4 regions of the Thermoanaerobacterium sp. CMT5567-10 genome follow, and region 1 is predicted to be linked to each of the others. Evidence: riboswitches for the same ligand, from Rfam matches in the RefSeq annotation. Region 1 holds a riboswitch; each other region holds the start of a gene.
The links. A riboswitch is a leader RNA that binds a small molecule or an ion and turns the genes downstream of it on or off. The one in region 1 is predicted to bind cyclic di-AMP.
Positions count from the first base shown of each region.

Region 2: linked by a shared signal. The riboswitch ahead of Q2T46_RS14755 (cell wall hydrolase) and the one ahead of Q2T46_RS07125 (NAD/NADP octopine/nopaline dehydrogenase family protein) in region 1 are both predicted to bind cyclic di-AMP.
Region 3: linked by a shared signal. The riboswitch ahead of Q2T46_RS03580 (TrkH family potassium uptake protein) and the one ahead of Q2T46_RS07125 (NAD/NADP octopine/nopaline dehydrogenase family protein) in region 1 are both predicted to bind cyclic di-AMP.
Region 4: linked by a shared signal. The riboswitch ahead of Q2T46_RS04560 (C40 family peptidase) and the one ahead of Q2T46_RS07125 (NAD/NADP octopine/nopaline dehydrogenase family protein) in region 1 are both predicted to bind cyclic di-AMP.

Region 1 covers NZ_CP130558.2:1,357,420-1,362,291, reverse strand. Annotated here, with positions in the region: gene Q2T46_RS07140 (hypothetical protein) at 1-197, shown strand, start outside; gene Q2T46_RS07135 (hypothetical protein) at 610-1,341, opposite strand; gene Q2T46_RS07130 (SEC-C metal-binding domain-containing protein) at 1,508-1,687, opposite strand; cyclic di-AMP (ydaO/yuaA leader) riboswitch at 1,866-1,990, shown strand; gene Q2T46_RS07125 (NAD/NADP octopine/nopaline dehydrogenase family protein) at 2,100-3,200, shown strand; gene Q2T46_RS07120 (cobalamin B12-binding domain-containing protein) at 3,197-4,849, shown strand.
Region 2 covers NZ_CP130558.2:2,887,751-2,892,622, reverse strand. Annotated here, with positions in the region: gene Q2T46_RS14775 (hypothetical protein) at 1-155, shown strand, start outside; gene Q2T46_RS14770 (hypothetical protein) at 212-547, shown strand; gene Q2T46_RS14765 (TMEM165/GDT1 family protein) at 774-1,337, shown strand; gene tnpA (IS200/IS605 family transposase) at 1,488-1,943, opposite strand; gene Q2T46_RS14755 (cell wall hydrolase) at 2,157-2,975, opposite strand; cyclic di-AMP (ydaO/yuaA leader) riboswitch at 2,975-3,102, opposite strand; gene Q2T46_RS14750 (hypothetical protein) at 3,160-3,306, opposite strand; gene Q2T46_RS14745 (cell wall metabolism sensor histidine kinase WalK) at 3,405-4,778, opposite strand; gene Q2T46_RS14740 (response regulator transcription factor) at 4,768-4,872, opposite strand, start outside.
Region 3 covers NZ_CP130558.2:680,099-684,970, forward strand. Annotated here, with positions in the region: gene Q2T46_RS03570 (F0F1 ATP synthase subunit A) at 1-252, opposite strand, end outside; gene Q2T46_RS03575 (TrkA family potassium uptake protein) at 371-1,024, opposite strand; gene Q2T46_RS03580 (TrkH family potassium uptake protein) at 1,045-2,424, opposite strand; cyclic di-AMP (ydaO/yuaA leader) riboswitch at 2,548-2,677, opposite strand; gene yihA (ribosome biogenesis GTP-binding protein YihA/YsxC) at 2,809-3,411, opposite strand; gene lon (endopeptidase La) at 3,401-4,872, opposite strand, start outside.
Region 4 covers NZ_CP130558.2:872,235-877,106, forward strand. Annotated here, with positions in the region: gene Q2T46_RS04540 (acyltransferase family protein) at 1-211, opposite strand, end outside; gene Q2T46_RS04545 (cysteine hydrolase family protein) at 494-1,240, opposite strand; gene Q2T46_RS04550 (PaaI family thioesterase) at 1,332-1,754, opposite strand; gene Q2T46_RS04555 (sigma-70 family RNA polymerase sigma factor) at 1,780-2,346, opposite strand; gene Q2T46_RS04560 (C40 family peptidase) at 2,631-3,311, opposite strand; cyclic di-AMP (ydaO/yuaA leader) riboswitch at 3,317-3,434, opposite strand; gene Q2T46_RS04565 (ISLre2 family transposase) at 3,641-4,872, opposite strand, start outside.

The DNA of each region.
Region 1 (4,872 bases):
AAAGTCCTCATTATCAGAAGGGTTCTTTTAAAGAGTTTATTAAACATATTAAAAGTATTGATTTTGACGAGCAATGTGTTTTAATTGCAGATAAGAACTGGAATAATAATTCTGGGTATGATGATAATAATGCTTTAAATAGAATAATTGAGGATATAGAAACAGAGGGATTTAAAGTGGTAGTTGTTCAATTTTAAAAGAAAGCTTGCATAATTTCTTCTGTTTTTTATCTTTATATATTGTTTGCTGTATAAGTTTAGGAATACGGTAATAATTATCGTATATGATTGATGCTGGACAAATTACCTAACTAGGGGCATCAAACCGTGAGCGAAATAATATAACGTTATTATAAGAAAATTTCCATAAAGACAGAAAAAGATTCTTGATGCAGATATGAGTAGAGTATGTTCATAATTATGAATGATACGCCTCTACTACCATAAATATGTACAAATTTTTTGTGTTCAGCTATATTGCGATAAATTGATTAAGTAGTTTTAGCGAATTATAACGAAATAATTATTAATTGGAATAAAAACACATTGCATAGTTTGCCGATGTGTTTTTATATTTATGCTTTCATTTGTGCATTTAATGAATACAATGCTAAAATTTTATATCTATGTTGGCCAGAATATTACTGCTTATTTTACTCATTGTATTTTTTAAATCACCATAAATTTTTTCAAATATCTCCACTATTTGTTCTAAACCATTTTTCTTTAAGTAAACTATGTATTCATCTAAGATTTCATCCGAAGTTAAGTCTTGTAATTTTACTTCTTTGTCTATGCCCTCCACTTTTGCAGGTAAATTATTCAAAGTTCTTAAAATATTCACTTTTATTATTTGTTCAAATATTTTCATATTCCAATGATTAGTAGGCATACCTAAAAGTGTTAAAACATTCTCAAAAGATATTTTTACTTTTTCGTCATTTGCACTTTCAAATTTTGATTCTAAACTTATGAGGATAGTCTTTAAAGCTTTTTCAAAAATGATTAGCTCATTATAAAGCAAATCTTGTAATACATCGTCAAATAATAAATCAGAGAATTCATTAAGTGCCTTAAAGTCAAATAAAAATGACGATAAAATTCTATGATATAATTTAAGCAAAAACAGATATACTATATAAAAGGGAATATCTATATGCTCATTTAAAACATAATCTAAATCACCTGTAATAGCATCAAACATTTTACTGCTTAGATATTCATTAAATGATGGATATTTCGAAGCTATATCAAAGATTTTATCCATAGTCTTATTACTATTTATAGCGTGTATTTCTTCCAAGGCTTTGGCTATTTCAATCATGGTGGCTCCTGTTACCATTTTTACTAATGTGTTATATTCGTCTAATATAGATACCCTTATTAAAAGAAAAAGATCCTTTATTTATTTTTCTAAAAAATCAAAATTTTGCAACTCAAAAGCAATATTCAAAAAAATATCTTCTACTAAATTTTCTTCTACAATCTGTTTTAAAAGATTATCTACGTCATAGTATACTTACGATTTTAATAAACTCAACATCATCCGAAAAAAGATTAACTTCATTAGACAAGGAATTTGTCAATTTTTTTTTTATTTCTTCTATATTATTCATACAACACTTTTTATATTTTTTCCCGCTCCCACAGATGCAATAATCATTTCTGCTAATGTCAAATATTTTCATGCTTTAATATCCTCCCATTTTTTAGACTAGTTTAATTTTAAACAAATAACTTATAAATTTCAATTCCTCTTTTTAAAAAGTTGCATATTTATAGACACAGTTTGGTTACAAAATTTACATCTTTTTAATATATTTGCAAATATGATTTTAATATGGTATAATTTAATTAATTTAATAATATGCTATAACGCTGAATTCGTATGAAGCGGGGAAACCAATTTTGGGGTGAATCCATTTTATATGGAAGGGTTATCTTTCGACCCTAACCCGTCAGCTAACCTCGTAAGCGTTGAAAGAGGAGGAAATAGCATGGATAGATTCGGTTTTACTGCCTTCTATTAGTAAACCGGGTTTCAGCTGTAGATTTTCTCTATGGCTTTTTTAATACCCAAAAATAGAAGGAGGTTTTTAAATGAGATTACCTATATTTTCTGTCATTGGAGCCGGCAACAGCGGTCAGGCGATGGCAGCACACCTTTCGCTAATGGGGTTTACAGTTAATCTCTACAATAGAACTCGTGAGAAATTGATTCATATCTTGAATAATGGTGGTATATATCTTGAAGGAGCTGTTAGAGGGTTTGCTAGACTCAATATGATTACTGATAATATGGAAGATGCAATAAAAGATGCAGATATAATTATGGTAACTATTCCAGCATCGGGACACAGCGATATAGCTTATGAAATGCTTCCACATTTAAAAAATGGGCAAATAATAGTTTTAAATCCTGGAAGGACCTTTGGGGCAATTGAGTTTTACAATATCGTCAAAACAAGAAGAGATTTAGATGTGGTAATATCTGAGACAGATACATTTATATATGCCTGTAGATCGAATGATGGCATAGCGAAAATTTTTAGAATAAAACATGTCGTATCATTAGCATCTATACCATCGTGGAAGACAAATTATGTAGTTGATTTGCTGAAATTGGCTTATTCACAGGTGGTTCCAGCCGAAAATGTTTTAGAGACAAGTTTAAATAATATAGGTTCTATTTTTCATCCGGCACCTACCCTTTTAAATTCTGCACGAATAGAGACTACAGAGGGAAGTTTTCAATATTATTTAGAAGGAATATCTCCATCAGTCGCAAAGATATTGGAAAGAATGGATAGAGAAAGAGTTGCAGTCGCACATGCATTAGGTGTAAATGCTGTTACAGCATTAGATTGGCTAAAAGATACGTATGGTGTTACTTCAGATAATTTATATGATGCAATTCAAAATACAGATGCATATAAAGGATTACTAGCACCAAAGACACTAGACTGCAGATATATTTTTGAAGATGTTCCTATGAGCTTAGTCCCAATTTCTTCAATTGGAAAGCAGTTGGGGATTTCGACACATACTATCGACTCTATAATTCATTTGGCATCATGTATGCATGAAAAAAATTACTGGAAGATGGGACGGACGGCTGTAAAGCTAGGATTGGATGGCAAAAGTGCAGCAGAAATAAAAGAAATAGTAGAAGGCGTAAAGGAGGAGAGTACTGTCGCATGAAAAGATTAATTATAGCTGCTTCAATTGAGAATGATGTTCATGTTGCTGGTGTCTATAAGTTTTTAAAGATTGCAGAGAGTGAAGGATTTGATATTCAGTTTTTAGGTCCTGCAACACCAATTGATAAACTTATAGAAAGCATACGGGTGAGAAAACCTGACATAGTTGGAATAAGCTATAGACTGACTCCTGATTCACTTAAATCCATTTTAGATGTTCTTAAAAATAGGATAAAAGAATACAATCTTAATGGCATTAGATGGATATTTGGTGGCACGGAACCAAATTGCATAGTTGCCAAAGAATCGGGCATTTTTGAGGAAGTCTTTGATGGCACTTCAGGTGATGAATTTACAATTTCGTATTTGAGAGGACAAAAAGTTGCATCAAATAAAATTGAGTATGAGCAGGATATACTTGAGAGGATAGAAAGAAACTATCCTTATCCTGTAATAAGACATCACTTTGGATTGCCTTCGTATACGGACACACTTGAAGGGATAAAAAGGATTGCGGAAGAAAAAGTTCTCGATGTAATATCGATAGCGCCTGATCAAAATACACAAGAACATTTTTTCGATAAAAAGTACAATAAAGCACTTGATGGTGCAGGTGGAGTACCTATAAGGACTGAAGAAGAATTTAAAAAACTTTATGATGAGTCAAGGCGTGGAAATTATCCGCTGCTTAGATGTTACAGTGGAACGAATGATGTTTTTAAAATGGCAAAAATGTTAAAAGACACGATAAATAATGCATGGGCAGCTATACCACTTTGCTGGTACAATGTATTAGATGGCAGAGGGCCTAGACAGGTGGAAGAATCTATAAGAGAGAACCAAAAGCTGATGAAGTGGCATGCTGATAGAAATATACCTGTGGAAGTCAATGAGGCACATCACTGGGGGCTTAGAGATGCACATGATGCTATATATGTTGCGGCAAGCTATCTTGCAGCGTACAATGCTAAGAAAATGGGTGTAAAGACGTATATAGCGCAGTTTATGTTTAATGTGCCGCCAGCTACATCCCCAAAAATGGATCTTGCAAAGATGTTGGCATCTATAGAGCTTGTTGAAAGCCTTCAGGATGATAACTTTAGAGTGCTGAGACAGGCGAGGGCGGGGCTTGCAAGCATGCCGCATGATCTTTTTGAGGCGAAAGGGCAGCTTGCTTCAAGCGCATATCTTTCAATGGCTATAAAACCTCATATATATCATGTTGTAGGTTTTTGTGAAGCACATCATGCTGCAACGCCAGACGATATAATAGAAAGTGTGAAGATTGTAAAAGCAGTGATAAACAATACTTTGTATGGCATGGTGGATTTTACTAAAGATTTAGATGTTTTAAAGAGGAAAGAGGAACTTGTAAATGATGCGATGGTAATAATCAATGCTATAAAGGAACTTAATACATTGTGCAGCGATCCGCTGTCAGATCCACATACATTATCATTAGCGATAAAATTAGGCATATTGGATGCTCCGCATCTTAAAGGAAATAAAAGTGCAAGTGGCATGCTTACCACAAAGGTTATAAATGGTGCATGTTATGCCTATGACTATGAAAACAACAAGATTATTAAAGAAGAAGAAAGGATATATAATATAATTCAAAACTACCAAAAACTCATAATCGTGGCGTAAAAACTAGTTATTATCGGATGTAT
Region 2 (4,872 bases), 1.5 Mb from region 1:
AGGATGTGAATGGATTAACAACATATGGGATAGAAAATAATGCTGATTTTACTCCTTCGAATGCTATTAACAATCCGTTGTGGAAAAGACTAATTAACGATATAGTAGACTACAAAAATAAAATTCATTGGTCCCCCGGCTTCATATTGAATTAATAATTTAAAGTTGTATAATAATTCTAAAGTTAGAATGTTTAAATGAGGTGTTATTTATGAAAGAAGGCAATGAGTCGAATAAAAAAAATGAATTTGAGAAGCAATTAAATGATCTGAAAGAATGGGAAGAAAACCAGTACAACCCAGGCTATTATATAGGAACAGGACGGATTTCCGGGCCCATAAAGGGAGTTGGCAAATACCCTTTTATACAAATAATTATTGGCTTGATAATATTATTACCCATAATAATTGCCATAATCGATGAGACAGATGTGCTAAATATAATATCATTTATAATACCGGCTATAATTGGTCTTTCCCTCATTTACGGAGGCATAATAAAATTAATAAATATGAAAAAATTTAGAAAAGGAAACAAAATGCATTGACATAATTTTTTGACTTATTATATAATGGAGTAGATGTCTTCTAAAAATATTATATAATCTATCTATGTAAAGGGGAGTAGTTCACATATATAAATATGTGGCAAAGTCAACATGCTGGTTTTAACCTGGCTTTGCCTTAAAGAATGAGACCTTTATGTAATATGTTGTACATATTATGTAATAGGTTTTATTTTTTTGGCATACTAATTACAAGGAGGCAGATTGGATGAATGCTTTAATATCGTCTTTTATTCTCGTCTTTGCATCTGAAATGGGTGATAAATCACAGTTTATGGCTATGGCATTTGCCACATTCATTAAAGCCAGAACTGTCTTAATTAGCATATTGATTGCTGCCCTTTTAAATATGGGTATTGCAGTTTTGTTTGGCTCATTTATAACAGAGTACATACCAATAAAATATGTCAAGCTGTTGGCTGCCATATCTTTTTTAATTTTTGGCTTAATGACGTTAAAAAATGGCCACATGGAACACGAAAAAATCAGAAAATCTAAATACGGTCCAGCTTTCACGATTATAAGTACATATTTTATTTCTGAATTTGGAGATAAAACACAACTATCAACATTGGCACTTACTGCTACATACAAAAGTCCAATATTTGTCCTATTAGGCGCTACTGCAGGAATTTTTATGGCTGACGTCATTGGAATTATATTGGGTGTATATTTAGGTAAGAAATTGCCAACAAAACTTTTACATTACATATCAGCGTTCATTTTTATAATATTTGGCTTTATCACTTTGTACGAAGCAAAAACTCTATAGCAATCATGACCACCCGTAAAACGGGTGGTTTGCTCTGAGGCTATAAGCCTCTATTACTAGCCAGCGTCTAAAGGCGCTGGCTTTCACTTTGTTCAAGCCACCATGCATTTGCCACTTTTGCCGCCCCTAAAGGGACAAATGTACTACGGGCTACCCCTTAAAGGGGTTCTCATATTCTTTTACACTCAATTTGTCCAACATAATATCTCGCTTTTCTTGTTCCTGGATGTATTTTTTTATTGTTGCCTCATTTAGTCCTACAGTGCTTACATAATATCCTTCCGCCCAAAAATGCCTATTGCCAAATTTATACTTTAGATTTGCATGTCTGTCAAATATCATCAATGCACTCTTCCCTTTCAAGTATCCCATAAAGCTAGACACACTAATTTTTGGTGGTATGCTCACCAACATGTGTACATGATCCGGCATTAGATGTCCTTCTATTATTTCTACTCCTTTGTATTTACATAGTTCTTTTAATATATCCCTTATACTTTCTTTGTATTGATTATATATTATTTTTCGTCTATACTTAGGAGTGAACACAACGTGGTATTTGCACATCCATTTTGTGCGTGCCATTTCATCTCGTTTATTAGCCATTAAATCACCTTTCCTTTTGTTATATATAGTAGCTTGAACAACTCTATTATAACGGAAAGGTGATTTTTTGTATAACTTCTGTCGCGCACCCGCATAGCGGGTGGTTTTTTGTTTCGCTCGCTTTGCGAGCTCAACAGGCTAAAGCCCATAAAGTAAAATGGATACCTTTCGGTATCCATTTTACTCCTCTTAGCCTCTCATTAGCAATCATTTTTATCTTGCATAAGAAAATACCATATTGCCTACTCTTAATGCAATTGGCAATGACCAAAGCCACTGATTAGTATTACTGTTGTCAAAGTAATAAAGTGCACCGTTTGTAGGATCTACGCCGTTTAAGGCATCCCTTGCAGCACTTATTGAGTCTGGTGTCGCAGGTACATTTATCAAGCCATTTTCAACAGGCGTAAATTGATAGTAACCATTGCTATCGACTTGGTATATTACACCTTTTATGGAGTTAGGAAATATACCGCTTTTTACCCTATTTACTATCACGGCACCGACTGCAACTTTAGCCTGATATGGTTCACCACCAGCTTCCGCATTTATAAGCCTTGCCAGAAGGTCCAAATCATCATTTGTGTATGAAATCACACCTCTTTGTACAGAACCTCTGTTTACACTTACATCACTTCTTATACTTGAAGAAGTTGATGGTGTACCAGATGATGGAATCACAAAAACTTGCCCTGGATATATCATATCGCCTGTTAAACCATTCACGGATTTTAAAGCATCGACAGTAGTACCATATTTCATAGCAATTAAGTATAAGCTGTCGCCTTTTTGAACCGTATATGTGTTATCACTGCCAGGTACAACTAATACTTGCCCTGGATATATGACTGTATCATATAAATTGTTCAGCTTCATTATTTGATTGTATGTTGTCCCATAATTTAAGCCTATTTTATATAGGCTATCACCAGGCTTGACAGTATATGTTGCCGCAAATGCAGTCTGAGAAAATAAAAGAGCTGCTGCTAATGATGCAATGAGAGGCTTTACCTTAATACATTTTTTAAACATAAATATCCCCCTTTTGCCTCCGAGGTTAGTTGACGGGTTCGGGCAAAGGGCTGCCCTACCACTCAGTGGATTCACCCCAAAAAAAGATCCCCCGTACCCCTTTTCGGGGATTCGGCATATTTTACTTTAATTATAAGGGGAATACGTCCATGTGTCCATATTAAACTGATGGGAATATAGGCAATTAGTGGCATTCACTGTAGCCACAAAAAGGGCAGTAAATACATCCACTCTCAGGAACTAGCTGTGCTCCACAGTCAGGGCATGTGTGTTTTTTTGATGAGCTTTTTACATCGATCTCTTTATCTGGCATTGTTTCTTTTTTCAACATTTTATACCCTCCAATATATAGTTTATTATTTACATTTATTATACCATATATTGTGGTATATGTCACTATAAAACATTAAGACAAAAAACAATCCCCAATCATTGATAATTAGGGATTGTAATTTTAAATTCTGATCCTTTATTTAACTGGCTATTCACATCTATCTTTCCACCATGCAACTCAACAATAAGTTTCGCAATAGATAGCCCAAGTCCCATTCCGCCAGTTTCTTTGCTTCTAGCCTTGTCAACCCTGTAAAACCTGTCGAATATATAAGGAATATCCTCTTGAGGTATACCAATACCATCATCTTTTATTATTATGGCTACATTTTTATCTACCTCTTCCACCGAAATTTTTATATTGCCGTCTACATCTGTATATTTTAATGCATTGTCAAGAATTATTCTTAGAAGCTCTTTTATAAGATACCTGTCTGCATTTACTTCTAAATTTCTTTTGCAAAATACTTCTATGTTTTTCTCACCGTACACTATTCTTGCATCTTTAACCAATTCTTCTATTAATTCATATATATTGAATTTTTTTTTGTTAACCTCCAGCGCTTTATTATCTCCTCTTGCCAACATTAAAAGCTTTTCGATCAATATTTCCATATCCTGCTCTTCTTTTTTTAGAGCGCTTATAGATTCTTCTAAAACATCTTTATTGTCCTTTCCCCACCTATCTATAAGCTCTATATAGCCTTTTAAAACAGACAATGGCGTTCTAAGCTCATGGGATACATTAGATATAAATGCATTCTGTCTTTTAAAATAGTCTTCCAACCTGTCTAACATATTATTAAATGTCATAGCAAGCTTTGATAGCTCGTCGTTGTTTCCATTAACATTCAATCTCTTGTTAAGCTTCTTTTCATCGATAGTGTGAACTTCCCTGACCATGTAATCAACAGGTTTTAGTGCCCTACCCGTTATAAAATACCCGGCAAAAAAAGACACCAAAACTCCGATGGCATCTGATATAGCCATCAACAAAAATAACAGTTTCAAAAAAAAGTACTGGCTCTTTAAATTTTCAGCCACTTGAACATATAGCACACTGCCACCTTCAACGTATTTTCTATTAAGATATACAATGTGCGTTTCATCTCTTTCTATTTTCGTAAGGCTATTTAAATTTTTATCATATGGAATATCAATCATATGTGATGACGATCTGTACACAATATTCCCATGCATATCCGTAATTTTAAAATACATGTTTTCGCCAGTCGATGATGCAAATAACAAATCTTTATCAATATTTCCTACAACCCCATCAATCTCTTTTAATTTTTCCATTATCATATCCGATTGATTTTGTATATCGCTAAAAGCCTGATATATAAGGTAGTATTTAAGACCGTACAAAACAGACGCATTTAACACTATCAGTATAAAAGAAAATATAATCGCATAAAGCAATGCAATTCTCAATTTTATCGATAATCTAAAATTTCTAATTCTCATTTTTTTCTTTCCTTAGAGAGTATCCCACACCTCTGATTGTTTGTATTAACTTATTGCTAAACGGCTCGTCTATTTTACTTCGCAAATATCTTAT
Region 3 (4,872 bases), 680 kb from region 1:
AATTGTTCCAAGATAAGGTGCAAATGATGACCAATACTCTCCAAGAGCATCTTTTGTAAATGAATTTAAGCCATCTACAATGGTTTCAACGAAATTCTGTACGCCGGTAGGAACAAGTTTCCAGCCTCTTGTAACGATAATAGACGCTATAGTAAGTACAGCCATTATTAACCATGTTACAACAACTGTTGTCGTCACAGGAATGCCACCTAAAATAGGGATTGTAAATACTACAGACTGTCCTATCTCCACTCGTATCACCCCTTTCTTGCTTTTGAATACAATTATAATACTTTACAATGTAAAATTCAAACACTATTTTCACAGAACCCTTAAAATTCAACAGTTGTCAGACTCTCATATATTAATCTTAACTGTTATTCAATTTATTTATACTATCAATCGACGCAATAACAAATAGGTTATCGCCTTCCATTATTATATCGTCAGCAGAAGGAGTAATTTTAATATTATTTTCTCTTTTTATTGCAATAATATTTAATCCAAACCTTTGTCTTAGTTTCAATTCATTTAAAGATTTGCCTATCCAATCTCTAAGAGCCATTATTTCAACAATATTGTACTCAGGTGAAAGCTCTATAAAATCAAGTATATTTGACGATGTAAGACTATGAGCCAATTTTATCCCTGCTTCTTTTTCTGGAAATATGACCCTATCTGCTCCGATTTTCAGCAATACTTTTGCATGAAGTTCATTTAAGGCCTTCGCTACAACTGTTTTTACACCAAGTTCTTTTACCATAAGCGTAACCATAAGGCTTGTTTGTATATCTGTTCCAGTACCTATTATTGCAACATCAAAATTCCTTACACCTAAAGATCTTAGTACTTTTTCATCTGTTGCATCAGCCTGCACTGCTCTAGTCACACTGTCTGATATCCTCTGGACTCTTTCTTCTGAACTGTCTATCGCCAACACATCACAACCTAGTGAATATAATGTCGTTGCAACACTTGATCCAAACCTTCCTAAACCTATTACTACAAATTGTTTTCCACTCATGATATATAATATATAACCTCCTAACCAATTAATACATTGTCTTCGGGATATTTTATTGCTGCATTTGAATTTGCATGTCTTCGCATAAGTGCGTATATTACTGTCAATGGTCCAACTCTCCCTGCATACATTGTCAATATTATTACCATTCTTCCAACTATGTCTAAGTGGGGTGTCAACCCCATCGTAAGGCCTACAGTACCAAATGCTGATACAACTTCGTAAAAAATTGATAAGAAGTCTGCTTTCTCAAATACAGATAAAAGTAAAACATCAAAAATAATTATAAATATACCTATACAAATTACTGAAAACGCTCTATAAACTTCGTCTTTTGGAATCCTTTTAGATAATACTTCGGTATCTTCTCTGCCTTTTACTACTGAAAACAGAGTCATTACGATAACTGCAAATGTTGATGTTTTAATACCGCCTCCTGTAGATCCAGGTGATGCACCTATAAACATCAATATGATTGTAAAGAAATTTGAAGCATCTGTCATCTTTGCAATATCAAGCGTGTTAAATCCAGCAGTCCTAGGCGTTATAGCTGCAAACAATGATGACAGCACCTTGCCTTTAAAAGAAAGGTATTTCATTGTTTCAGGATTGTCATGTTCTAATAAGAAAAACATTAAAGCACCAACCACGATTAAAATTGATGTTGTTATGATTACAATTTTTGAGTGAAGAGAAAATTTTTTAAATTGCCGTTTGTTGATAATATCATATTGAACTGTAAATCCCAACCCACCAAAAACGATTAATGTCATTATCACAAAATTTACAGAAAAACTTTCAGTGTACTGTATTAAGCTCTTAAAATTGCCAAAGACATCAAATCCGGCATTATTATAAGCAGATACTGCATGAAATATTCCTCTAAAAAGTCCCTCCCAAAAGCCAAACTGAGGGATAAACTTAAATGATAATAATACTGCTCCAATACCTTCAATTACAAATGTGCTTATAAGTGCATACCTAATAAGCCTAACTATCCCCTGCAGTGTAAGAGCATTCATAGCTTCCTGCATAACAAGTCTTTCTTTAAAAGTTATTTTTTTGCCCATTACCATAAATAAAAGAGTTGCAAATGACATAAACCCCAGTCCGCCAATTTGTATTAGAATCATAATAACTGTCTGGCCAAATCTAGACCAATATGTCCCTGTGTCAACTACTACTAAACCCGTAACACATGTAGCAGATGTTGCAGTAAATAAAGCTGTCGTAAAATCTGTCTCAGTGTTTGTACTCGATGATATTGGAAGCATAAGAATAAATGTTCCTATCAATATCACTGTAGCAAAACCTAAAGCAAGCACCTGTATCGGCGTTATACTGTTTAAAATATGCTGCACTTTTTGCCTTACAGTCATTTCTTCATCTCCAAAAATAATATCAAATATAAATATCTATGATTTCATCATAATAGTAGAAACAACGTATATTAATCATGTCTCATCTTTTTTTACAGCGTAATTTCCCCAAAAATATAAAAAAACCTGAAGTCCTCAAGTTTTTTAACTTCTCCTTAAAAGCCTACGGGGTTAGCTGACGGGCTAGGATCTAAGAAAGCTTAACCCTATTCTTTCGAATTTCGCCCCAGTTATTGGGTCCCCCGTTTCCATTGGAATTAGGCTTATTTTATTACGATAACTATAAAACCATTATACAACTGATACTTTTCAATAGCAAATGTCAATCAAACACCATATATTTTCATTTTTAATCAAATTAACTGATATTTAACGAATACATTTAATAATTCTCCATTATCGTCGTTAATCTTCGAATTTTTTGTTGTTCTCAAGAATAAAATCTAAACAGGTGTAGACATCATCTACACCAGTTTTCTTCAAAGATGAAAAAGGTACAATTTTATCTTTGTCGACTTCAAGTGTCTCGGATATGACATTCAGGGACCTTTGAATTTCCTGCCTATTCAGCTTATCCGATTTTGTAGCAACAACAACATAATTTAAATTTCTCTGTTTTAAATAATTCACCATTAGGACATCATCATCTGTAGGCCTATGCCTGATGTCTACAAGCATTATTGCACCTTGGAGATATTCTGAAACATTTAAGTAAGTCTCAATATTTATTGACCACTGTTTTTTCATCTCTTTTGAAACTTCAGCATAGCCATAGCCAGGAAGATCAACTAAGTAAAATGAATTATTTACAAGGTAAAAATTAATACCTTGCGTCTTTCCCGGCTTCTGGCTAACTCTTGCGAAATTTTTTCTGTTAACTATGGTATTTATAAAAGATGATTTGCCTACATTCGACCTGCCTATTACAGCAATTTGCATTAGCCCGTCATCTGGATATTGACTTTTATTATACGCAGAAACCTTAAGCTCTATTGATTTAATCTTCATATGAGTTCTCACCTACTAACGATATTTTTAAGACTTCATCGATATTTGAAACGAACTTAAATTCCATCTTTCTTTTAACACTTTGCGGTATCTCGTCTAAATCTCTTTTATTATCTGCTGGTGCAATTATCTTTAGTATACCAGCCCTATGGGCAGCTAAAACTTTTTCCTTTAAGCCTCCAATAGGCAATACTTTACCGGTCAGTGTGATTTCACCTGTCATGGCTATATCGCCTCTTACCGGTACCCTTTTGATAGCTGAAACCATTGCTGTGACCATTGTAATGCCTGCAGACGGTCCGTCTTTTGGTATTGCACCTTCTGGCACATGTATGTGTATGTCCAGATCCTTATAAAAATCCTCATCTATTCCAAGCAAATCAGCATTTGCCCTTATATAGCTGAAACCTGCTTGTGCAGATTCTTTCATGACATCTCCCAACTGCCCTGTAAGCGTAAGTTTTCCTGTTCCAGGCATTGTAGTTGCTTCAACCGTAAGTGTATCACCGCCAACTCTAGTCCATGCAAGGCCAGTAACCATACCTACTTTGTCTTGCAGATTTGCTTTATCGACTCTAAATAATGGCTTCCCAAGGTATTTTTGTAGATTTTGCTTTCCGACTTTTATTGAATTAGCTTTATCTTCCACTATAGTTTTGATAGACTTTCTTACTACTTTTGCTATATTCTGCTCTAACGCCCTTACGCCAGCTTCCCTTGTGTACTCTGATATTATGCCGATTATAGCTGAATCTTGTATTTTTATAACATCATTTGTTACACCATGTTCTTTTAATATTTTGGGAACCAAATGTTCTTTTGCTATTTGCAATTTTTCTTCCTCCGTATACCCAGATATATATATGACTTCCATTCTGTCAAGAAGCGGAGCTGGTATCGTGTCTAATGTATTAGCAGTTGTTATAAAAAGCACCTTTGATAAATCAAATGGCAAATCAATGTAATGGTCTCTGTATGTAGAGTTTTGCTCTGGATCCAAAACTTCCAGCATTGCTGATGCTGGATCGCCTCTGAAGTCAGAGCTCATCTTGTCTATCTCATCTAAAAGAAAAACTGGATTTTTGGAACCTGCAATCTTCAATGAATTAATTATGCCACCTGGTATTGCCCCTACATATGTCCTTCTATGTCCTCTTATCTCAGCTTCATCTCTAACTCCACCTAGTGACAACCTTACAAATTTTCTATTCATTGCCCTTGCGATAGATTTTCCAAGGGATGTCTTTCCGACGCCAGGAGGACCTACAAGGCATAGAATCGGACTTTTCATCTTTTCATGATAGCTTCTTACAGCCAAAAACTCTAAAATCCTCTCTTTTACTTTCTTTAATCCGTAATGATCTTCATTCAATATTTTTTCTGCTCTTTTTATATCCAGCACATCTTTAGTCTCTTCATTCCACGGAAGGTCCAAAAGCCAATCTATGTACGTCCTAACAA
Region 4 (4,872 bases), 490 kb from region 1:
TTAAATCTACTTTGCCGCTTCTTTCCCATTCAGCAGAAATTATATTTGTTATCAAATACCCAGACAAAACAAAAAATATGCTGACACCCAAAAATCCCCCCTGCATAAAGCTTAAATTGAGATGGTACCCTATGACAGCAAGCACGGCTATTGCACGAAGGCCATCAAGCCCTGCCATATATCTCACATTGCTGTTTAAAGGCCTTGGCATCGAGATCCCCTCCTATAGTCTGATTCCCTTATCTTAGCATAAATAATATGTATATCAAATGTTATAATGTTATATTTTTGAATAAAATTCAAAATATTACAAAATTTTTCAATATATCTCATAAATAACCTTTTTTCTTTAATCCATTATATATTATCAATATTACAAAAGCATTACAACATATAAATAAAATATAAATATCTCATAAATATTTATTAACAAAAAGAGCTCTTTAGACGTTTAAAAGAGCTCTTAACATAACCATTACTATATTGATTTGTATTATTCTTCCAACAATTCTTTAACAATGTTTATACCATTAAGCTTCATATGATATAAAAACATCACATGTGTCAAATCACCATCGTGTGGAATAATTTTAAGCCTCTCAGCAGTTTTTACACTTATATCATAAGTCTCAACACAATTTTCTGGCACAATGACATTAACACTTAAATTGTTGGCATTTGCAACCATCTTTATAGAAATTGCTGTCTGATATACACATAAATCGGTGCAATTTCCAACGATGATAAAAGTAGACTTTCCTTCTTTAAGCATGCTGATTATCTTTTTTAAAAACGAGTTCCCATCGTCAAATTCTCCACCAAAAAACACATTTAGTGAATTTTTCTCATATATCTGTGGCTGTCCTTTTATTATCTCTAAAAGTTCTTCAACGATAGAGCTTTCATCAGTTCCTTTTACACAGTGCTGTGGATAATCGGCAAATTCCGCTGCATCTTTAATATGGGCATCATTTATAAACAGTATATTTTTTATGCCCATTCTGTAAGACGCATTTATCAAATTCTTTATAGGTTCTATTATGCCTCCAATTCTGGGACTTGATAGTGCACCACTTTTGCAAAAACCATTTACCATGTCTACCACAATCAATGATACATTGTCAGCATTTCCGGAATCATTTATAACTGTACTAAGCTTCATATCATCCAAGTTGCTATAAAAGTCAAACAAATAATTTAAAAAAGGTCTTGTATTGTACAAAAAACTATCAAAATTCATTTAAAAAACCTCCTTCCATTTAGTTAAATATATATATTAATTTTATATCAAATTATATACCAAAAAAAGAGGCTTTAGCCTTAAAGCCCCTTTAATTTAGACTATAAAACGTCTCCCTTGCTGACGCTACAAGTTTACCATCTTGGTTGTAAGCATCGCATACAGCAACAGCAGTAGATTTTCCTAAGTGAATTATCTTTGCAAAAGCATCAATTTTATCCCCGATCTTAACAGATTTTATATAGTTTATATTCATTTCAAGAGTGACCATATTTCTTCCCATCGTCTTTGCTGCAATTCCCATTGCCGTATCCATAAGTGAAAACACCACTCCTCCATGTGCAATCCCAAAAATATTTAAATGTTTCTCTGAAATTATAATTTCCATTGTAACTTTGCCACTATCTAGCTCAACTATATCCATTCCAATTAGATTATGATATTGTGCATTCTTATTTAATTCAATTATTTTTTTGAATAAATCTTCGTTTATGCCATTATTCCTTACTTCCAAACTTTTACCATCCTTTCATGTCTTTTTACATAATTATATCATTTTTTATCGCAAATCTTAATCTCTCTATAGCTCGGTTTTTTAATTTTACTGCACTTTGATATCCTATGCCTACCTCTTTTGCTATTTCCACCAATGATTTTCTATTAAAGAAGTATAATAAAATTATATTTTTTTGCTTTTCCGTCAGGCTATTTAAGGCATCTTTCAAATCTTTCATTGAAATACCTTTAAAAAACTCCTCTTCTGGTGATAAGCCGTCACTTTCCAACAAATCTATTATTTCATCGTCATCATCATTAGCTTTTGCATTCAAAGAAAGGCTAGGCTTCCTCTTTCTATACATTCCTAAAAAGTGAAATTTAAGCTGCATGCTGGCATATGCTATAAATTCTCTCCCTTTCTTCTCATCAAACTCCTTTATGGCTGTAATCAGAATTTCTCTTCCATCTTGAAGCATATCGTTAAAATCATCATAAGGAAATTTTTTAGCAAGTGATATCAAAAGAGGATTAAACTTGTTTAAAATTTCCACAGTAGAATTTTCATCACCATTTTTTGCTTTAAAGCACAGTTCATTATAGCTTATCATTATCTACACCTCACTAAATAGTGAGGACCGGTCCTTTTCAGTGCTGCACTGTGCTTTAATTATATTATGCGAACATACGTTTTTCTAACTTTGACTTTTGAAAAGTCTATATATGGAATTGCAAAAGTTTATTGTGAAAATTACAAAATTGATATTAAGATATAAATAATTTTGCTCTGACTTAGCAAATCTACTACAAGTAAAAATTTTTAAAAAAAAGAACACGTATATGTTGCGGCTAATTAACATATACGTGTTCTTTCGCTTTAGCAATATACTCTTTCTTAATAATATCTCCTTGCACCTATATAGTAAGTCCTAAACCACCCGCTAAAATCATCATATGCTGCCTTTTTTGAAGAATCGCTCATATGTATCAAGCGATTATTACCTATGTATATTCCTTCATGTGTAGGCCCTTTACCTGACGTAGAGAAAAACAGTATATCACCAGGCTGTAAATCTGATAAGCTTACAGGCCTTCCACCAGCATACTGATCGTATGTAGTCCTGCCGATGCTTTTTCCTGCCTGCTTATATACGTATTGGACAAAGCCAGAACAGTCAAAGCCAGCAGGTGTCGTACCACCGTAAACGTACGGTGTCCCTAGATACCTTTCCGCAATGCTAACTACGCTCAAGTTTGACGTGCGATCATAAGCACCTCTAGATGAAACTCCACTTGCAGTTGTCCTATTTAAAACCGCCTCTGTCGCTGGTCCCACTATACCATCAGGAGATAAGCCAAATTTCTTCTGTAATGCAATAACAGCACTTTTCGTCTTGCTGCCGAAAATACCGTCAATACCACCTGTGCTATAACCAAGTCGATTCAGCGTTTGCTGCAAGCTAACCACTGCTTGTCCTCTTGAACCGTACTTCAAAAGCTCCATTGCAAACGCACTTGGTGCTTGCATAAGTGTTATTGACAAAACTACTGATGCAACTAACTTTTTGTGATTCAATTCATTCATCCTCTCTTTATGCCTACGAGGTTAGTTGACGGGTTCGGTAAAGAGTAACCCTACCGCAAATGCGGATTCACCCCAAAATTATCCCCCGTTCTTTCGATTAGGCATATTTTTTAATAAATTTAATAAAAAATTTATATTTTTAATAATTACTTAATATTATACAGGCAAAATCAATCGAAGTCAATGTGGTACTATATTTTGTTTGTGTCAAGTAGTTGTTGGCAAATTTTTTTCTTCAAATTTTATCCGTATAATGTTTAATGTGTTGTGAATTTTCGTGCAATTATTTTTACTCCATTCTTATCTTCATATTCCGCCTTTTATATGACTTTTAATTCACTTAAACATTTGTATCTGAGTATTTCTCTTATTGTTTTTCTGCCGTTTGTCATTGCACAACCTTCAAACGGCATATCGCCTCTTTGCATATGATATGTTTTTGCTTTTTTCTGCTTTTTGTTTACATCCGCTGCTGATAATTTTATTTCTTCTTTTATCTCTGCTAATTTTTCTTCTGATATTATAACATTAAAGTATGTTTCTACAACACTATTAAGTTTTCCGCTTGTCTTTAAGGCTAGTATCTTTGCTAAATTGTTCGCACCTTTTTCTGTCCAACTCATTTTTCCCGCATTCATTCTGCGCGCCAATGTGTCAAATATATTGTTTTCCATTGTTCCTAAATGTTTGTATTCTATCCCTTCTGGGGCTTCTGGTATTTTTATTTCTTCTCTCTTTTGGTATGGTTTTATCCCTTCCTTATTGGCTACTAAATAGTTATATAGTTTTTCTAATTTCTTCATTTGCTTTTCATCATCTTTTTGCTCTATCATTAATTTCGCTATGTATTCTAGACTTTCTTCTGCTTTCCCTTCATCTAGCATTTTCATCAATTTGCAGGCATCTTTTTTGTTCTCTATATTCCTTATTACTGCTTGGCTTTTATGAAATGGATCTAATTGAAAATATACTCCTTCTTCTCCTAAACTTTCTTTAATCCAACTTGCTCCATCTCCATTTATTATCTTTATTTCTATTTCGTCTATGTTGTATTCTTTTGCTATCGTTGCATCTACTAATTCTTTAAATTCTTTGCTGCTTGCAAATCCTGCACATACTATTTTATTATGTGTTATATATTCATTACTTCCCGGGCTTCTTTTTACCCATCCGTCGTATGCTACTGCTAATTTTATTTCTTTTTTTCCCCTGCTTTTTTTGCCTTTTGGTCTGTCTTTGCCTTGCATTGATAACCATAATCCATCCATTTCTTGAAATAATATTTTTGTTTCTTTTTCTCCTCTTAATTTGTTTTCTTTGAATAGTTTTATATCTTGTTTTTCTAATTCTGCTATTTTTTCTCCAACCTTTTGTATTATATTCCATGCAGTTGTATGGCTTATGCTTTGATTTGTTAATGATTCTATATTTTTCGCTGCTTCTCTATATGACATTTCTGTTACATTTTCTACAACTTTTTCAATAAGATTTGTTGATATATGCCCTATTGTATCCATTTTTAAATACTCATCTAAAAGATAAACATATTCCT